4 regions of the Peribacillus sp. NPDC097225 genome follow, and region 4 is predicted to be linked to each of the others. Evidence: riboswitches for the same ligand, from Rfam matches in the RefSeq annotation. Region 4 holds a riboswitch; each other region holds the start of a gene.

Region 1 (4,204 bases), on a different contig from region 4:
TTAATAAAAATCGGGCCGCCGATCTTCGAAAACGGGTATTTTATTTCTTGCTTCTCCTACTTTTTCTAAGTCAAGGGTGCCGAGTAGAAGTTCTTTTTCTTCACCAGCCTCACAAATGATTTCTCCCCATGGGTCGATGATGATGGAATGTCCGGCAAAATGATTATTGCGGTCAGAACCGGAACGATTCACAGCCACAACGAAGGCTTGATTTTCGATTGCCCGGCTGATTAACAGTGCCCTCCAATGATGGAGCCTAGGCTTTGGCCACTCGGCGGTCACGAAGATAACCTCCGCACCTCGTACCGTATGGGCTCGTTGCCATTCCGGAAACCGGATATCATAGCAAATGAATCCGGCGCAAATCTTTTCATCGAGGGAGAATAAGCCGTCTTTTTTGCCAGGTTGTAAGTAATGGTGTTCATCCATCAATTGAAACAGATGGAGTTTATCATATTCTTTAACCAGTTTGCCTTCTTTATCGATGATGAGCATTGTGTTATAGATGCCTTCCTTAGTTTTCTTTGCAATCGAGCCACCGATTATGTTAATTCGGTGTTTTGTTGCAAGGGCTTTTAGAAAGGTAATGGTTTGTTCTGCTTCTTCGTCTGCAATTTCATGTAATCTCGTTAAGTCATAGCCGGTTGTCCATAGTTCCGGCAGCATGACGATGTCCGGTTTAGACTGTACAGCTTTTTCAATCCATTGTTCTACCACCTGAAAATTTATATCTGGCTGTCCAAAGGCAATGTCCATTTGTAAACAGGCGATTTTCCATTTCATCATTTAAAACCTCCATATGTAAAAAAGTACTTTACAAGATTAAGATAAACATATATCATTTGTGACTATAATTTCAAGAAATTTCAGAGAAGGTGCAAAGATGGTGCAATTCGAAAAATCCAGACTTCTTCAAGAGCTTCCAAAGCAGTTTTTTGCTTCTTTAGTCGAAAAAGTTAATAACATAACATCAGAAGGCAAGGATGTCATTAATCTTGGGCAGGGAAATCCAGACCAACCGACTCCTGAACATATCGTGAAGAGCCTGCAGACAGCAGCAGGAAATTCCATGAATCATAAATATTCTCCTTTTAGGGGGCTTCCCTATTTAAAAGAAGCTGCGGCCCTCTTTTATGAACGTGAATATGGCGTCAAGCTAGATCCTAAAACGGAAGTGGCGATTCTTTTCGGTGGAAAGGCTGGTCTAGTCGAATTACCGCAATGCTTGTTGAATCCAGGCGATACAATTTTAGTGCCTGATCCGGGCTATCCAGATTACCTGTCAGGTGTAGCGTTAGCCCAAGCTAAAACGGAAATTATGCCCTTGACCGAAGAAAATGATTTTCTTCCCGATTATAAGGAAATAGATAAAGAGGTTTTTGACAAAGCGAAGATGATGTTCTTGAATTATCCCAATAATCCCACAGGAGCATCGGCGTCAGCAGAATTCTTCGAAGAAACGGTTTCCATGGCAAAAGAACACTCGATATGTGTGGTCCATGATTTCGCATATGGTGCAATTGGGTTCGATGGGAAAAAACCGGTAAGCTTCCTTCAAGCAGAAGGATCAAAAGAAGTGGGGATAGAAATTTACACCCTTTCTAAAACATATAACATGGCGGGGTGGAGGGTTGGCTTTGCGGTTGGCAACCAGAGTGTCATCGAATCGCTTGAATTATTGCAGGATCATCTTTACGTCAGCCTTTTTCCCGCAATACAAGAAGCCACGGCATGCGCTTTACTGGATTCACAAGAGTGTGTGAAGGAACTCGTGAACATGTACGAAGGACGACGAAATGTATTTATCGAAGGGTTACGATCCATTGGATGGGATGTCCAGGCTCCAGATGCTTCCTTCTTTGCTTGGCTAAAGGTCCCTGAAGGATATACTTCAGCGAGCTTTGCAGATCATTTACTGGCACATGCCCATGTAGCAGTTGCACCAGGAAATGGTTTCGGTGAATTTGGTGAAGGATACGTCAGGGTGGGACTTCTCACTTCAGAAGACAGACTCCAAGAAGCGGTAGAAAGAATTCGTACATTGAATATATTCAAAGAAAATCAGTGAGATATTGAATAGTTTGAACATTATACCTATTGACAAAGTATGAATTGCGTGAAAGAATATAAAAAAGAATTCTAAATTTTTAGTTAAGATACATAAACGAAAATATAATAGCATTTTCTTATTTTGAGCAGGTGGAGGGACTAGCCCGATGAAGCCCAGCAACCGACTGTAATACCATTGTGAAATGGGGCGGAGATAATACCGCCGGATCATTTATTGATTCCGTAAGGCACGGTGCTAATTCTTGCAGCTATAGAGCTGGGAGATAAGAAGATGGCTTTTTCAAAGCCTCTTCTTTAGGAAGGGGCTTTTACATGTTTAACAGAGAATTGGAGTGCAACTTTGTTCGCAGATGGTTAGAAGCTTGTTAAAGGAAAGACCAACAATGACAACTTTAAGAATGACTTTTACGTATTGGGAGTGATCAGATGAGCGAAATAATCGCTACGTATTTACTTCATGACTTCAAAGGAGAGCATGAGAAAAAAGCAGAAGGCATTGCGTTAGGATTGACTGTAGGGACATGGACTGAACTTCCTCACTTGGTGCAACAGCAACTGGAAAAACATAAAGGTAGGGTAGTTTCCGTAACACCCCTTCCCGAAGAAGAGCGAGTTAATCTCTATTTCGGTCAAAAAGTGTACCGTTCAACAATCAGGATTGCCTACCCGGCAGGTAATTTTTCTAATGATCTACCGGCTATCTTGACGACAGTATTCGGTAAATTGTCATTGGATGGGGAAATCAAATTGATGGATTTGGACTTTGTCGGCGATATTCAAAAAGCCTTTCCAGGTCCTCGATTCGGAATTAGTGGGATCAGGGAAAAAATTGATGTGTTTGACCGCCCCCTAGTGATGAGTATTTTTAAAGGTGTGTTAGGTCGAGACCTTGCCTTTCATAATGAACAATTGGAGCAACAGGCATTGGGAGGAGTCGATCTTGTCAAGGACGATGAGATTCTTTTTGACCAAGATCAGACGCCTTTCATCGATAGAGTCAAAACCGGAAAGGCCATTTTGAAAGGTATCTATGAGACAACGGGACATCGAACCTTATATGCTGTGAACCTGTCAGGAAAAACACTAGAACTATTGGATAAAGCTGAACTGGCAGCCGAAGCCGGCGCAGATGCCTTGTTATTTAATGTTCATACATATGGATTGGATGTTCTACAGGCTTTACGCGAAAATGACCGGATCAACTTACCGATCATGGCTCATCCGGCATATAGCGGAGCATTAGCTTCATCTTCATTTTATGGACTCAGCTATCCGCTTCTCCTTGGAAAACTGGTGAGGATATCAGGTGCAGATTTATCCCTCTTTCCCTCTCCATACGGAAATGTGGCACTCGATAAAGCAGAGACATTGGCGATTGCTGAAGGATTGACGAGAAATGAAACATCTTGGAAAAGGACTTTCCCGGTTCCATCGGCAGGTATCCATCCTGGCATGGTTCCAGATCTCATCAAGGATTTTGGGATAGAAAGTGTGATCAATGCTGGTGGGGGCGTCCATGGTCATCCGGATGGTGCAAAAGGCGGAGCTAAGGCCTTCCGTTCCGCAGTAGAAGCTGTCCTTTCCGGAAAATCATTGTCAATCGCGGCTGAGGAAGATGAGGAACTTCAAAAAGCACTGGCCCTATGGGGAGGGCTATAATCATGGTCAAACCGATCATTTTCTGTGATTTTGATGGAACGATCACCAACTCGGATAATATCATCTCAATCATGAAGAAGTTTGCCCCGCCCGGCTGGGAGGCATTAAAAGATGGTGTTCTTCAGCAAAAAATCAGCATTTCCCACGGTGTAGGGGAAATGTTTTCCCTGCTGGATAGCGATTTAAAGGAGGACATCATTCAATATGTGAAGGAGACAGCGGGTATTCGCCAAGGGTTCAGTGATTTTGTGGAATTTACAAAAAAATCAGATATTCCTCTCTATATTGTCAGTGGTGGAATGGACTTTTTCGTTGAACCTCTTTTGAATGACCTCTTACCTGTAGAGAATGTCTACTGTAATCATGCCGACTTCAGTCAGGAAGAAATTATGATTGAGTGGCCGCATACTTGTGATGACCAATGTAATCATGGGTGTGGTTGCTGTAAACCTACGATTATGAGAAAGCTTTCTAC
Region 2 (4,204 bases), 230 kb from region 4:
TTCTTGCTAATTTTTCGCACTTAACACCCCCTATCCTCGTAGGTTTCTGGCGTTGTGCTAAAAACGGGCAGGTCTCCTGGCTCATGATCATCGCTTTTCGAACCTTCCCATCTTTTCTTGCAAAAAAGACAGTGGCATTCCTTCGAATCGCTCTCATTTACAGTTGCGGGACAGCGTCGGATTCTAACCGACTTCCCTTTTAAGCAGATAAGCTACATGTTCTTATCTGCACCCATTTCTAGACGAAATACTATTTTTCAGTTTAACTGTATCAAATTTTCACTAGGATTACAATGAGGCTCCCGCCTTGTTCTTCGACCCTATCCCCCATCCTCTTATTCATCATTTCTTCCTTTCCTCTGAATACAACCTACTCTCTTTCAGTATCGATGTAATGATATGCTCCGAATCCCATTCATGACCGGATATCTCGATAAGCGGATACCGATTAGGCAACACGTTTTGCTGAATTTCATGGACTTCCAATCCTTGATCATGCAAACGCAAAATTTCACCGCGCAGATTTTCCAAGTAGCTGAGCTTTCTTTCAAACATTTCCTTCCCGTTCGGGACATACCCGGCGTGGCAGCAAAAGACCTCTACAAAATCATACCGAAGCAGTTTCTTGATGGATTCCATGATGAACGGAATTGATTCCTCCCTTAAAACGAGCTTTGTTTTCGGCGTTACAAACAGGTCACCCGAAAACAGCATGCCATTACTATGATTCAGGTAAACCATATGGTCCCTCGAATGCCCTGGTGTAAAGATTGGCTCCCATGTTTGAGTGCGTGAATGGACGACCCCTCCCAATGGTTCTGCCTTGAAGGCATCCCTGTCTCCCCAAAAAACTCTGCGGTAATCGGGATATTCGGCATCCTTTGCACAAATATCGAGGGACATCGGATGAATATAGATGGGGACGTTCCTATGTTCCTGTATCCATGCGGCCCCACCCGTATGGTCTTCATGATAATGCGTCAGCGCCACCATATCATAATCAGCGGTTTCAAAGAATGGAGTAAGTTCCTTCAACAAGATTTTTGCCCCCGTATCAACTAACATGCCATCGGTTAAGAACACATTCACGCTCATGCCTGATTTGTTTCCTTCCGGTGTCCCTTTTACGCAAACCACATCGTTTATCGTTTTCATTTCCAGCATGACTTTCCACTCCAATCATTTTTTTGGAAAACCTCATCATCCTTTATTTTCTAATTCACTTACAATAAATGTATTATCTCTCCATACTTTTTACAAGTATAATATTTTTTCTAATGATGGGAGTGATCAAAGTCCATATTCTTACGCAGACAGGCCATGTAAGATCCGGGACGTTCCGTGTAACTTAGCAAATGGCCACTATAATCTGGGCAAGTAGATCGTTTGATTCATAATCTTGATAAAATTCAAAAAATAATTGACATTACTGTATTTAACAAATAATATAGATTATATTAAAAAAATAATAAAATACTAAAATAGTAATTAACTTATCAAGAGTGACTGAGGGACCAGGCCCTATGACGTCCGGCAACCGCCCCACATCGGGAATGGTGCCCCTTCCTGCAGAATGAAATACCATTCTGAAAGATAAGACGGGATATAATTTCGCTGCCTCTTTCTGAATGATAGAGGTAGCTTTTTTATGTATAAGGAGGATAGCATCATGATTGAAATTCGTTCAGTTCGAAAGGAATATATCTCGAAGAATACCCGAGTTATCGGAGTGGATAATGTATCTTTAACCATTCAAACGGGGGAGGTTTATGGGATTGTCGGGTATAGCGGCGCGGGAAAGAGTTCATTGATTCGCTGTCTGAATCTTCTTGAGCGTCCGACCAATGGTAGCATCATCATCGATGGCGTCGACTTAACAACCTTATCAAGCCAGGAGCTTCGCAAACAACGCCAGAAAATCGGCATGATATTTCAGCATTTTTCCCTAGTCAGTTCCAAAACGGTTTTTGACAATATCTCCTTCGCCTTGAAAGCCGCCCATCAACCAAAGGAGGTCATTACTAACCGCGTTCTGGAACTTTTGGATATCGTTGGCCTTCGGGATAAAAAAGATGTTTATCCGGCTCAACTCAGTGGCGGACAAAAACAGCGGGTAGGCATTGCACGGGCCTTAGCGAATGACCCTACCGTCCTATTATGTGATGAAGCGACATCAGCCCTTGATCCAACCACTACGAAGTCGATCTTACAGTTGTTGAAAAAGATCAATAAAGAACTGGGCATCACCATCGTGCTGATCACCCATGAAATGGAAGTGGTCAAGGAACTGTGCCATCGTGTCTCCGTCATGCAAGATGGACGAATTATTGAAGATGGCCCTGTTTATGAAATATTTTCACAACCCAAACAAGAACTGACTAAGCAGTTCATCAGTAGCGTATTGGATTTTGAACTTCCTCCCCACCTTATTAGGGAAAACAAAGGAACGATTATCAAAATACAATTTGAAGGGCAAACCGCTGGTGAATCGATTCTCTCGGATACTCTACAAAACTATTCTGTCAGAGGGAATATCCTGCACGGGAAAATTGAATATATCCAGGATGTCCCTCTAGGAATCTTGATCATCGAATTGATTGGTGAGCCTGAAGAAGTGCAAGTAGCCCTTGAATACATAATAAGCCGGACCCGATCCGTGGAGGTGTTAAATCATGTCACTGCTTGATTCCATCATCAATATTTTGCCTGACCTTAATAAAGCCTTTCTGGAAACGATTTATATGGTCGGAATTTCCCTTGCGGTTGCCCTCCTGATTGGACTGCCTCTAGGAGTGTTGCTGTTTACGACGACCAGGAATTTGTTCTTTGAACATATCACGTTGAATCGGTCCCTCGGTTTCGTGGTCAATCTAGTCCGCTCGATTCCGTTTATCATTCTTTTAGTCGCTTTGCTTCCTTTAACCGAATTCCTTACCGGGTCAACGATTGGACCGCTAGCGGCTTCCGTTTCCCTATCAGTCTCCGCCATACCTTTTTTCGCTAGGATCGTAGAATCTGCATTGAGAGAAATAGATAAGGGAGTGATCGAAGCCGCGATTGCCGTGGGCGCTTCCCCATGGATGATCATCAAGGATGTGCTTCTTCCTGAAGCAAGGCCTGGAATCATCCAAGGCGTGACATTAACGACGATATCACTCATCGGCTTCTCGGCTATGGCAGGAACAATCGGCGGAGGAGGAATCGGTGACCTCGCGATTCGTTTCGGCTATTACCGTTATGACAACACGATCATGATCACAACGGTGGTCGTTCTGATCTGTCTTGTCCAAATCATCCAAATGATAGGCGATAAGGCCTCTCACTATGTAAACAAACGATAAGATTCATGAATGTTAACGATGACACTACATTAAACAAGGAGGAATTTTTCGTGAAAAAAATCACTTCATTATTATCTATATGTGCATTAGCCCTTGGGTTGTCAGCTTGCGGAAATGACGATGCGACAACTAAAACGGAGGACAAAAAAGAATTAAAAATTGGGGCAACGACTGGCCCTTATGCCGACATGGTGATAGAGGCCATACAACCCGGACTTGAAGACCTTGGCTACAAAGTGGACATCGTCGAATTCAGTGATTATATCCAGCCGAATAAATCACTTGGTAATGGTTCGATCGATGCCAACCTCTTTCAGCATAAAGTGTATATGGATAATTTCGCAAAGGAACATGATTTAGAACTCTCTGACCTTATTATTGTTCCAACGGCACCGATGGGCATTTACTCCACGGAATACAAATCATTGGCCGATATTAAAGATGGTGCGACCATCGCCGTTCCCAATGACCCAGTCAACCTCTCCCGTGCACTTAAAGTTTTATTGGATGAGGGCCTGATTGAAGTGGATCCGGATGTTGACCCATTAAGAATATCTGAGAAAGATGTAACAAAGAATCCGAAGAACATTCAATTCGAACCACTGGAATCGGCACAATTACCTCGTGCAACGGACAGTGTTGACCTATCGGCCGTTCCTGGTAATTTTGCGATTGCCGCCAAAATGGACCTTCAAGATGCTCTTGCTTTAGAAAACATGCCAGATACGTATCGCAATGTCGTGGCTGTAAACACTAAGGATAAAGACGCCCAATTTGCAAAAGATATCAAATCAGTTGTAGAAAGTGCCGAATTTGAAAAGGTGATTGATGACAAGTTCCAAGGCTTCGGTAAACCCGATTGG
Region 3 (4,204 bases), on a different contig from region 4:
CGGTCTCGAAGCAGGCGAAAAACTGATTCACTCCATCATTCAATGGGCAGAGAGCAATGATCTATTAGTCGGCAATAAGCTGAAATGGATGGTTGAGGGAATTAAGGATATGAGCAATTTCAATCTGCTTCTTGTTGGAAGTGCAGGAAATGGCAAGACATCCTTCATTCAATCGATAGCGGGTGAAAGCATTGCAGCGGAAGACCATTCATCTCTTGTGAGCGTTAAAGATGGCGATGACCTGGAAATCTATGAAATTACCGATACAGATCGTAAAATGGTCGAAGAGTTAACGGAGTTGGATGAAACGCGTCGTCAACGCGGAACGATTGTCGATGTGACACTCATCAGTGATTATTTGAGAAATAATCGCCTGCGTCTACTGGATACTCCAGGATTTAATGGAGAGAAAAGCGTAGACCCTGACTTCCAAAATTACTTACTGGAGAGCGATGGAGTGATGTTCGTTCTGGATGCACGGGCACCTTTCACGGGCAGTGAACGTGATTTGCTATTGGAAATGCAACAAATGGCCCCTAAACTTCCTATTCATTTCTTGCTGAATAAAATGGATACCATCTATAGTGATCAAGTGGCAGTCAGGATGGAAGATGAAACATGGGATAAGGTGAATGCTTATTTCCCGAACGCGAAGGTATTTGCTTTCTCCAAGCTTTATGACAGCAAACAGCAACTGCAGGATCTAGCCGTCTTCCTTCACGCAAACTATCAAGATAGCAATTGGAAGGAAATGAGGGCGGAGAAGCTCCTTGCCTTCACGCGTAAAACTTTATCCTATCTATTAGAAAAACGGGCAGCGAATGAACGGAAATGCGAGCATTCGATTTCTTGGAATGAACAGATGGAAGTGAAGTTGAATGGCGCTACGAATCAGTTGACTGATTTGGAAAAAGAAAAAACCGAAAACATTACAAGATCTTATCGCTTATTAAAAGAAGAAGTGAAAAAACAGCTTTCCACACGAATTCCTGAATTACTGCGTGATTGCTCTAAAACATTATCTGAGAATAGTGACTTTAGCCAAGTGCATATACAGTTGAATCAGGAAATGAACGATCGGATCCAGGCATTTATATCCGATAAAATCATGCCGCAGTATTTCCGCTCGCTTCAAGACTGGATTGCTACATCTGAGTTAGAATTCACGCAAAGCCAACAGTTCATGGATGAGATGAGCGCAGGCTTCAATGAGCTATACAAAGAAGAACGTATTGTACTGGCCGGGGACTTCCGGGTCTTGGATGACTGGCGCCGTGATGCGGACCGGATGACAAGCAGCATCCGGATAGAAAATGTAAATATATTACTAAGAAGGACCCCATCTCAGTTGATTCTTAAGGGAGCCGGGAAGCTATTTGGTGCCATTCCGCAAAATAAAGCGAATATGTACAATCGATATAAGAAGTTCTTGGAAAATGAAGACTTCCAGGATGTTGCCGATATGATCAGTGACAGATTCCTTACTCAGTTTGGATTGTTCGAAAAATCCTTGGAACGTGACATATCCCTGTTCTACCGCAGTCCATTTTCCATCCTTGAAAAAAATATCGAACAGACGAAAGCCGAAATCAAAGAACAGCAGGCTACATTGGAACATATGAGACAAAATCCTGAAGTCTACCGTGATCCGATTACCCTGTTCGAAGTGAAACTGCGCCAATTCGAACGCCTTGAAAAAATCGAGAAAAGACGCCTGGCGAAACTGCAAGGAAAATAAAACATTTAAAATATTCTAAAAACTATTGACTTAATGACTATATCCCTATAAAGTGGTACTTACCATAACGAAACGTAACACATTATATTCTCTTATCAAGAGTGGCGGAGGGACTGGCCCTACGATGCCCAGCAACCGTTCCAATTAGGAATTGGTGCTAAATCCTGCAAAACAGAAATGTTTTGACAGATAAGAGAGGGATAAGTCTGCAAACCAGCTGATTAAACCTCTCTATTTTAGAGAGGTTTTTATTTTGTGTTTATGCCGAGCTAACAGATAAGAATAATGTAAAAAATAGGGGGAATTAAAATGGGAAGATCAATTTTAAAAGGAGCTTTCGTTTCAGTCATCGCTTCGGCGTTGCTTTTGACGGGGTGTTCTTCGGGACAAAGTACAGGGGAAGCGAAAAAAGAGGAAAAGGTATCTTTTGAAAATGTTCCAGAGCGATTTGCGAAAGGCGAGGGAGCTAAAATTAAAGTCATTCGTAAAATTGGCGGCGATGATCACACTGCCCAATACTTAGCAGGGGCGCAAGAAGAAGGAGAAGCACTTGGCTTCCAAGTAGATACTTTTACGGCCAATGGCGATACGGCTAAATTCCATGACGCCATCGCTCAGGCTCTGGAGGAAGACTATGATGGCTATATCATTTCCCATGGTGATGATGCAGCGACAGTGAATGACGTACAAAAGTTGGTTGATGCAGGGAAAAGCGTAGTCACATTCGATTCCATCGGCGATTTAACGAAAATTGATGGGGTAACAGTAACCTCACAAGATGACGAAGCATTGGCAACTCTTGCTTTTGACAAATTGATTGAAGAGCAAAAAGGCGAAGCGAACATTGCATACCTTTGGGTAGATGGTTTCCCTCCTATGGTGAGAAGAAATGCCGTGTATCAAGAAAAGCTGAAAGAAAATCCTGGCATTCATGAAATTGAAAGATTCGGAGTGGCATCTTCAGATACTTCGGTCCAGACGCAAAATGCCGTCTCGGCGATGTTGAACAAGTATCCAAAAGGTAAAATAGACGCAATTTTCGCAACCTGGGATGCATTCGCTATCGGAGCAGCTCGTGCGATAAAAGAAGCGGGGCGCGATGAAGTGAAAATCTATGGTATTGACGTGTCCAATGCTGACCTTCAGGAGATTCAAACAAAAGGAAGCTCATGGTCGTATACCGCAGCGGTTGATCCGAAGTTGATTGGTGCAGTGAATATGAGACTGCTAGCGAAAAAACTAGCGGGGGAAGAAACGCCGCAAACCTATGATTTAGAAGCATCATTGATATCTCAAAAACAGCTTCAATCATCGAAGGACGCTGTCAACATGACCAATCTATCCGGCATTGTTCAAGGCTGGGGAGTATCAACGGAATTTGAAGAAGACTGGATGAAAGTATTGAAAGAACATTATAAGAAGTAACGATCAGAATCAGTAGACACTCTCTTTCAAGTTGAAGAGAGTGTCTGTTTAATGGGAGGGATTGGACATGGGCATTCAACTAGAAATGAAACAAATATCGATTGAGTTTCCAGGTGTAAAAGCGCTTAGTGAAGTTGATTTTTCAGTACAGTCGGGAACAGCACATGCATTGGTCGGCGCAAATGGAGCAGGGAAATCGACGCTAATGAAAGTCTTATCAGGAGCTCATGTCCATTATACCGGCGACATTTTTCTAAATGGCCAGGTACAGGATATCCGTTCGCCAAAGTCGGCACAGGAAGCTGGCATTCAAATTGTGTATCAGGAAGTGGATACGGCCCTCATTCCTTATTTAACGGTTGCGGAGAACGTGATGCTGAATGAATCCGTACAGAACATGGGGAGAAAACAAATCATCAAGTGGAAGGAATTACATAGAAAAGCGACGGAAATCTTGGAAGAAATGAACATCCATGTGTCTTCGAAAAAACTGGTAAGGGACCTTACGTTGGCCGAAAAGCAGATGGTCTTGATAGCTAGGGCCGTTTCAACCGCATGTAAATTCTTGATTCTTGATGAGCCGACTGCTCCGTTAAGCCATACGGAAACAACGGAACTATTCCGGATTGTGAATGAGCTGAAGCAACGTGGTGTAGGCATTATTTTCATTTCTCATCGTCTACCCGAGATATTTGAAGTGTGTGAGGACATTACAATCATGAGAAATGGGAAGAGTGTGAGGCGCAGTAGAATCAGTGATATCACACAAAACGAAGTGATTGAGCAGATGCTTGGAAAGTCAATGGAAGAACAGTTTCCCGTCGTGAATGCCGAGATAGGTGCGGTGATGTTTGAAGTGAACCGACTGTCGGATGCCGATAAAGTCAAAGATGTCAGTCTTCATGTGAGGGCCGGTGAGATAGTCGGTTTAGCGGGCCTTGTCGGGGCAGGGAAAACGGAGCTTTGTAAAACGCTTTTCGGTCATACGGCCATTATAACGGGGGAAGTTGTATTGAATGGAAGGAAGCTTATTCTGAAAAC
Region 4 (4,204 bases):
GAGGCACCATCAGAAACATAACCAACCAGAAATCCGCCCCCGATAAATAAACCTAAAAGGGCATGGAAATCAAGTTTCCATGCCCTTTTATCGTTCTTATTTAAAATCATATTTATCTAAGATTCGATTGGTTATAAGCTGATAGCCTTCTTCATTTGGATGAATTTCATCACTGAAGTATGCTTTTTTATCTTTGTTTTCGAATAAATCGTTTGTAGGGATATACTTTAGTCTACTATCCTTGTCCACCATCTTTTGAATCGAATGATTATAATCACTAATATGGTTTTCTAATTTCAAGTCGTCTTTATTCGGGTTATATAACCCTATCACCAAGATATCAGCTTTATTATTTTTCTTTAGAAGCTCAGAAAGAATTTTATCTAAATGTTGTACATACTCTTTCTTTTCATCATTTATCTTTTGATCATTGATTTTTTTTAAGTTTCCACCATTACTGTTAATTAAATCATTGATTCCGATATAGACGATAAATGTGTCAGCCTTATCCAATTTTGTGTTAATCTCAAGATCTTCGAGCTGTTTAATGACACCGTCCGTTTCCTGACCTTTAATACCATAATTCCAGAATTGGACTTTTTCTGAATCGGAATCATTCGTTTTATGTTTCAAGTCATCAATATATCCTTCCCCTTCTTTATCTCCCTTTCCATAAGTCAAAGAATCTCCAAATGCCATGACTCTTTGATCGTTTTTCGCATCTACTGCCTGAAACGCATAGGCAACTAAACAAATAACAAGTACAATAAAAAATAAGCCAACGATTTTCTTCATTTGTTTTGCTTCTCCTTTTGTATTCACTAGGAAGTATTTTATTTTTAAATACCCAAAAAGAGGACAAGCCTAACATTCGAATAATCTAATAAAAAACTTAAATTGCATGATGCACCTGTACTCAGGTGATTGGAATGCCATAATAAATGGATTGGAGCTTAATGATGAAGGAGTTTATAGAATTCAGGGAAGCAATATTTGAGGATTTGCCTAAAATTATTGAAATTTACAATTCTACAGTACCTTCGAGGATGGTCACTGCGGATACAGAACCAGTTACAGTAGAATCACGGCTCAAATGGTTTGAGGAACATCATATTCTCAAACGGCCATTATATATGATCATACATGATGGAAAAACAGCTGGGTGGATGAGTTTTCAATCTTTTTATGGTAGGCCCGCATATGATTTTACCGCTGAAATTAGCATCTATATAGATGAGGAGTTCCGTGGGAAAGGAATTGGACAACTTTCAATCCAAAAGGCTATAGAGGTGAGTCCGAAGATAGGGATTAAGACACTTCTTGGATTTATTTTCGCACACAATGCACCAAGTATTAAGCTTTTTTCAAAATTTGGTTTTGAAAAATGGGCGCATTTACCGAAAATAGCAGAACTCGATGGAGTGGAACGCGATTTGGTCATTCTTGGTAAACGTGTAACTACATGACTTCCATTGCAAAAGGCGATTGCCTGGATTTGAATGGTCTAGTGGGATGTACTGATTATTCGCGACAAACTCCCAGGAATTTTATATGTGTGACCGCATTCAATAAAGAATCCAACTCTTGACTTGCTTGAATGGTCATCCTGCTTGTCAAACCATAATTTTTTGCTAACATAATCATTTCTTTTCGTTTTTCTTCAATTTTTTCAACTGTTGTTATATGAGGAGGCTTCAATATAATCACTTCCTATTTTTCAATTATTTTACATTTTTATCATAACCAAAGCACTAGGCGAAATCAATCATTTTACATGTTTTAAATATGTTATTTCACTAGTGAAATGTGACAAAATACCCATTATATTTTTCTATTTTGTACTTTTTATGTCAGTTCAAAGGGAAAAAGCATTTGCCTTTACACAGCAAATGCTTTTTCTCTTTGATTGTTCACTATAGGTTAACTAAGTCATGCACTCTGGAGGTGACTCATTACCTGATTTATCTATAACAATCTTATATTCATCTTCAAGAGCTTTTAATGGAGCATCATAGAGATGCTTTTCATCAGAGGTTTTGTATACACCATTTGATAATAGTTCTTCTATCAACAATGCTCTCCTCTGTTCTTTTTTCTCGAAAAACTCTGCCATATGAATGGCCCCTTTCCTTTTATTCATATTTTCCACATATAATGCCCCTAATCTTATAGGCTTTGCTAAAGCCAAAATATATATACCTGTTGTACGGGATTCTTAAACCCTATTTGACAAAAATAAAAACCCCTTCTAATCCAAGAAGAGGTCGACAGAGGTCCGTTCGTCTCTTCTTATCTTCCAAGCGATTGCTTGTTGGAAGAAGCACAGTTCCCCGATGGGTCTGTTGCCGAGGTTTCATAGGGCCAAGTCCCTCCACCTCTCTGGATAAGAATACAGAATATAAATGATTTTGACATGATTTTATCCCACTTGCAAGGATAAGTCAATTACATTCAAATAATTTTTAATTTTTATATTATTTTTCCGTGTGCTCTTTTAGCACAAGGTAAGCCCATATCCCTATTTTGCTAATAACTATATTTCGCTCCAATTGACCGTGGGTTAGGTATGCTCCATTTGCCAATGGGGATTTTATCCTACTACCCCTTTCACGCCACAAAATACTCATAAAATTCTATTGAATTCAAAGGTTGCATTTTCCTTTTTATCTGATATGATGACAATAATCACATACGAAATACCACTAGGGGAGTCTTCTATAAGACTGAGATGGAATGATGTTCCGGACCCTTTGAACCTGATCCGGGTGATGCCGGCGGAGGAAAGTGGATGATATCGTCGTCGTATATTTGACTTCATCCATCTGCCCCGTTCCGTTTTCAGGAACGGGGTTTTCGTTTAATTGAATAATAAACTGCTAGGGGAGCCATTAATAGGCTGAGAATCAAACCCTTTGTACCTGATCTGGTCATACCAGCGGAGGAAAGCAGGTTGAAAAAGGGATTCGTACATTCCTAGAACAGCCGCTTTCTATATGAAAGCGGCTGTTCTTCATTTTTGGACACTCCCCTCCTTTGTATGTGAATGAATTATAAGGGGGAAAAATCATGACGAAAACCCAAATGAAAACTTTCAGTGCTAGACTTCACGAACGTTCAAAAGAAATTTGGAAAAAGAATCATACTCATCCTTTCGTTCAAGCAATTGGAGACGGGACACTATCAGAAAAGAAATTCGCCTATTACTTAAAGCAGGACTATATCTATCTTATGGATTATGCCAAGCTTTTTGCCTTAGGGACCATCAAGGCCACTAACCTTGAGATCATGACCAAATTTGCGAGTATTTTAAATGAGACTCTACAGGTAGAAATGGATTTGCATAGGAGCTACTGCAAGGAGTTCGGAATTAGTTCTGAGGAATTGGAAAATACCGAACCCACTCCGATTACCCTTGCCTATACAGGTTATATGCTCAATGCTGCCCATCATGGAACTTTAGCCGACCTTATTGCCTGCTTACTTCCTTGTGCCTGGGATTACTATGAAATTGGCTCGATATTAAAAGAACAAAATGGTACAGCACTAGAAACAAATCGTTATATCGCTTGGATTCAATCGTATGCATCCCCCGAATTCGCAGATGCGCACAAATGGTTGGCCAAGCTGTTAGACGAACTGACGGAAGATATGCCTGAGGGGGAATTGAAAAGATTAGAGAAACACTTTTTAATGACCTCCCGATATGAATATTTATTTTGGGACATGGTTCACAACGAACAGGATTGGCCTCTTTGAATGCTAGATACTGGTAACTTGTTACGGAAAATGACGTTGACTAGCTTGTTCACGGCCATCACTACCCTGACTAGCTCATTCGTTTACATCCCTGTTGGTTTTGCGAAGGTGTTTCCTATTCAACATGTAACCAACGTCATGACAGCCGTTATGTTGGGGCCGCTTTTTGCTGTGACCCAGGCCTTTTTAGTATCCCTTATCAGGAACATGACAGGTACAGGTTCCATTTTTGCATTTCCGGGCAGCATGATTGGTGCCCTGCTGGCGGCCTTCCTCTACCAAAAAACAAAAAGGATGGGACACGCCTGCTTGGGAGAAATAGTGGGGACAGGCATTCTCGGATCCATCGCCTGTTATCCGATCGCGCTTTTATTATTGGGAAAAAAAGCGGCACTTTTTGGTTTTCTGCCAGCTTTTCTTCTTAGTTCTTTAACGGGCGCACTCTTAG

Evidence for each region. A riboswitch is a leader RNA that binds a small molecule or an ion and turns the genes downstream of it on or off. The one in region 4 is predicted to bind S-adenosylmethionine.
Region 1: linked by a shared signal. The riboswitch ahead of mtnW (2,3-diketo-5-methylthiopentyl-1-phosphate enolase) and the one ahead of ACIQXH_RS12355 (Fur-regulated basic protein FbpA) in region 4 are both predicted to bind S-adenosylmethionine.
Region 2: linked by a shared signal. The riboswitch ahead of ACIQXH_RS11190 (methionine ABC transporter ATP-binding protein) and the one ahead of ACIQXH_RS12355 (Fur-regulated basic protein FbpA) in region 4 are both predicted to bind S-adenosylmethionine.
Region 3: linked by a shared signal. The riboswitch ahead of ACIQXH_RS15465 (sugar ABC transporter substrate-binding protein) and the one ahead of ACIQXH_RS12355 (Fur-regulated basic protein FbpA) in region 4 are both predicted to bind S-adenosylmethionine.

The regions. Positions count from the first base shown of each region.
Region 1 covers NZ_JBIWDJ010000001.1:79,026-83,229, reverse strand. The annotation lists gene ACIQXH_RS00375 (carbon-nitrogen family hydrolase) at 1-783, opposite strand; gene ACIQXH_RS00370 (pyridoxal phosphate-dependent aminotransferase) at 884-2,068, shown strand; SAM riboswitch class I at 2,184-2,340, shown strand; gene mtnW (2,3-diketo-5-methylthiopentyl-1-phosphate enolase) at 2,497-3,729, shown strand; gene ACIQXH_RS00360 (2-hydroxy-3-keto-5-methylthiopentenyl-1-phosphate phosphatase) at 3,732-4,204, shown strand, end outside.
Region 2 covers NZ_JBIWDJ010000003.1:221,958-226,161, reverse strand. The annotation lists cobalamin riboswitch at 50-251, opposite strand; gene ACIQXH_RS11195 (MBL fold metallo-hydrolase) at 343-1,164, opposite strand; SAM riboswitch class I at 1,491-1,600, shown strand; gene ACIQXH_RS11190 (methionine ABC transporter ATP-binding protein) at 1,670-2,686, shown strand; gene ACIQXH_RS11185 (methionine ABC transporter permease) at 2,673-3,341, shown strand; gene ACIQXH_RS11180 (MetQ/NlpA family ABC transporter substrate-binding protein) at 3,392-4,204, shown strand, end outside.
Region 3 covers NZ_JBIWDJ010000005.1:90,462-94,665, forward strand. The annotation lists gene ACIQXH_RS15460 (GTP-binding protein) at 1-1,738, shown strand, start outside; SAM riboswitch class I at 1,828-1,934, shown strand; gene ACIQXH_RS15465 (sugar ABC transporter substrate-binding protein) at 2,048-3,163, shown strand; gene ACIQXH_RS15470 (sugar ABC transporter ATP-binding protein) at 3,231-4,204, shown strand, end outside.
Region 4 covers NZ_JBIWDJ010000003.1:449,911-454,114, reverse strand. The annotation lists gene ACIQXH_RS12375 (ABC transporter ATP-binding protein) at 1-21, shown strand, start outside; gene ACIQXH_RS12370 (DUF459 domain-containing protein) at 97-795, opposite strand; gene ACIQXH_RS12365 (GNAT family N-acetyltransferase) at 960-1,466, shown strand; gene ACIQXH_RS12360 (aspartyl-phosphate phosphatase Spo0E family protein) at 1,522-1,698, opposite strand; gene ACIQXH_RS12355 (Fur-regulated basic protein FbpA) at 1,925-2,188, opposite strand; SAM riboswitch class I at 2,287-2,390, opposite strand; TPP riboswitch at 2,695-2,800, shown strand; TPP riboswitch at 2,869-2,961, shown strand; gene tenA (thiaminase II) at 3,067-3,756, shown strand; gene thiW (energy coupling factor transporter S component ThiW) at 3,757-4,204, shown strand, end outside.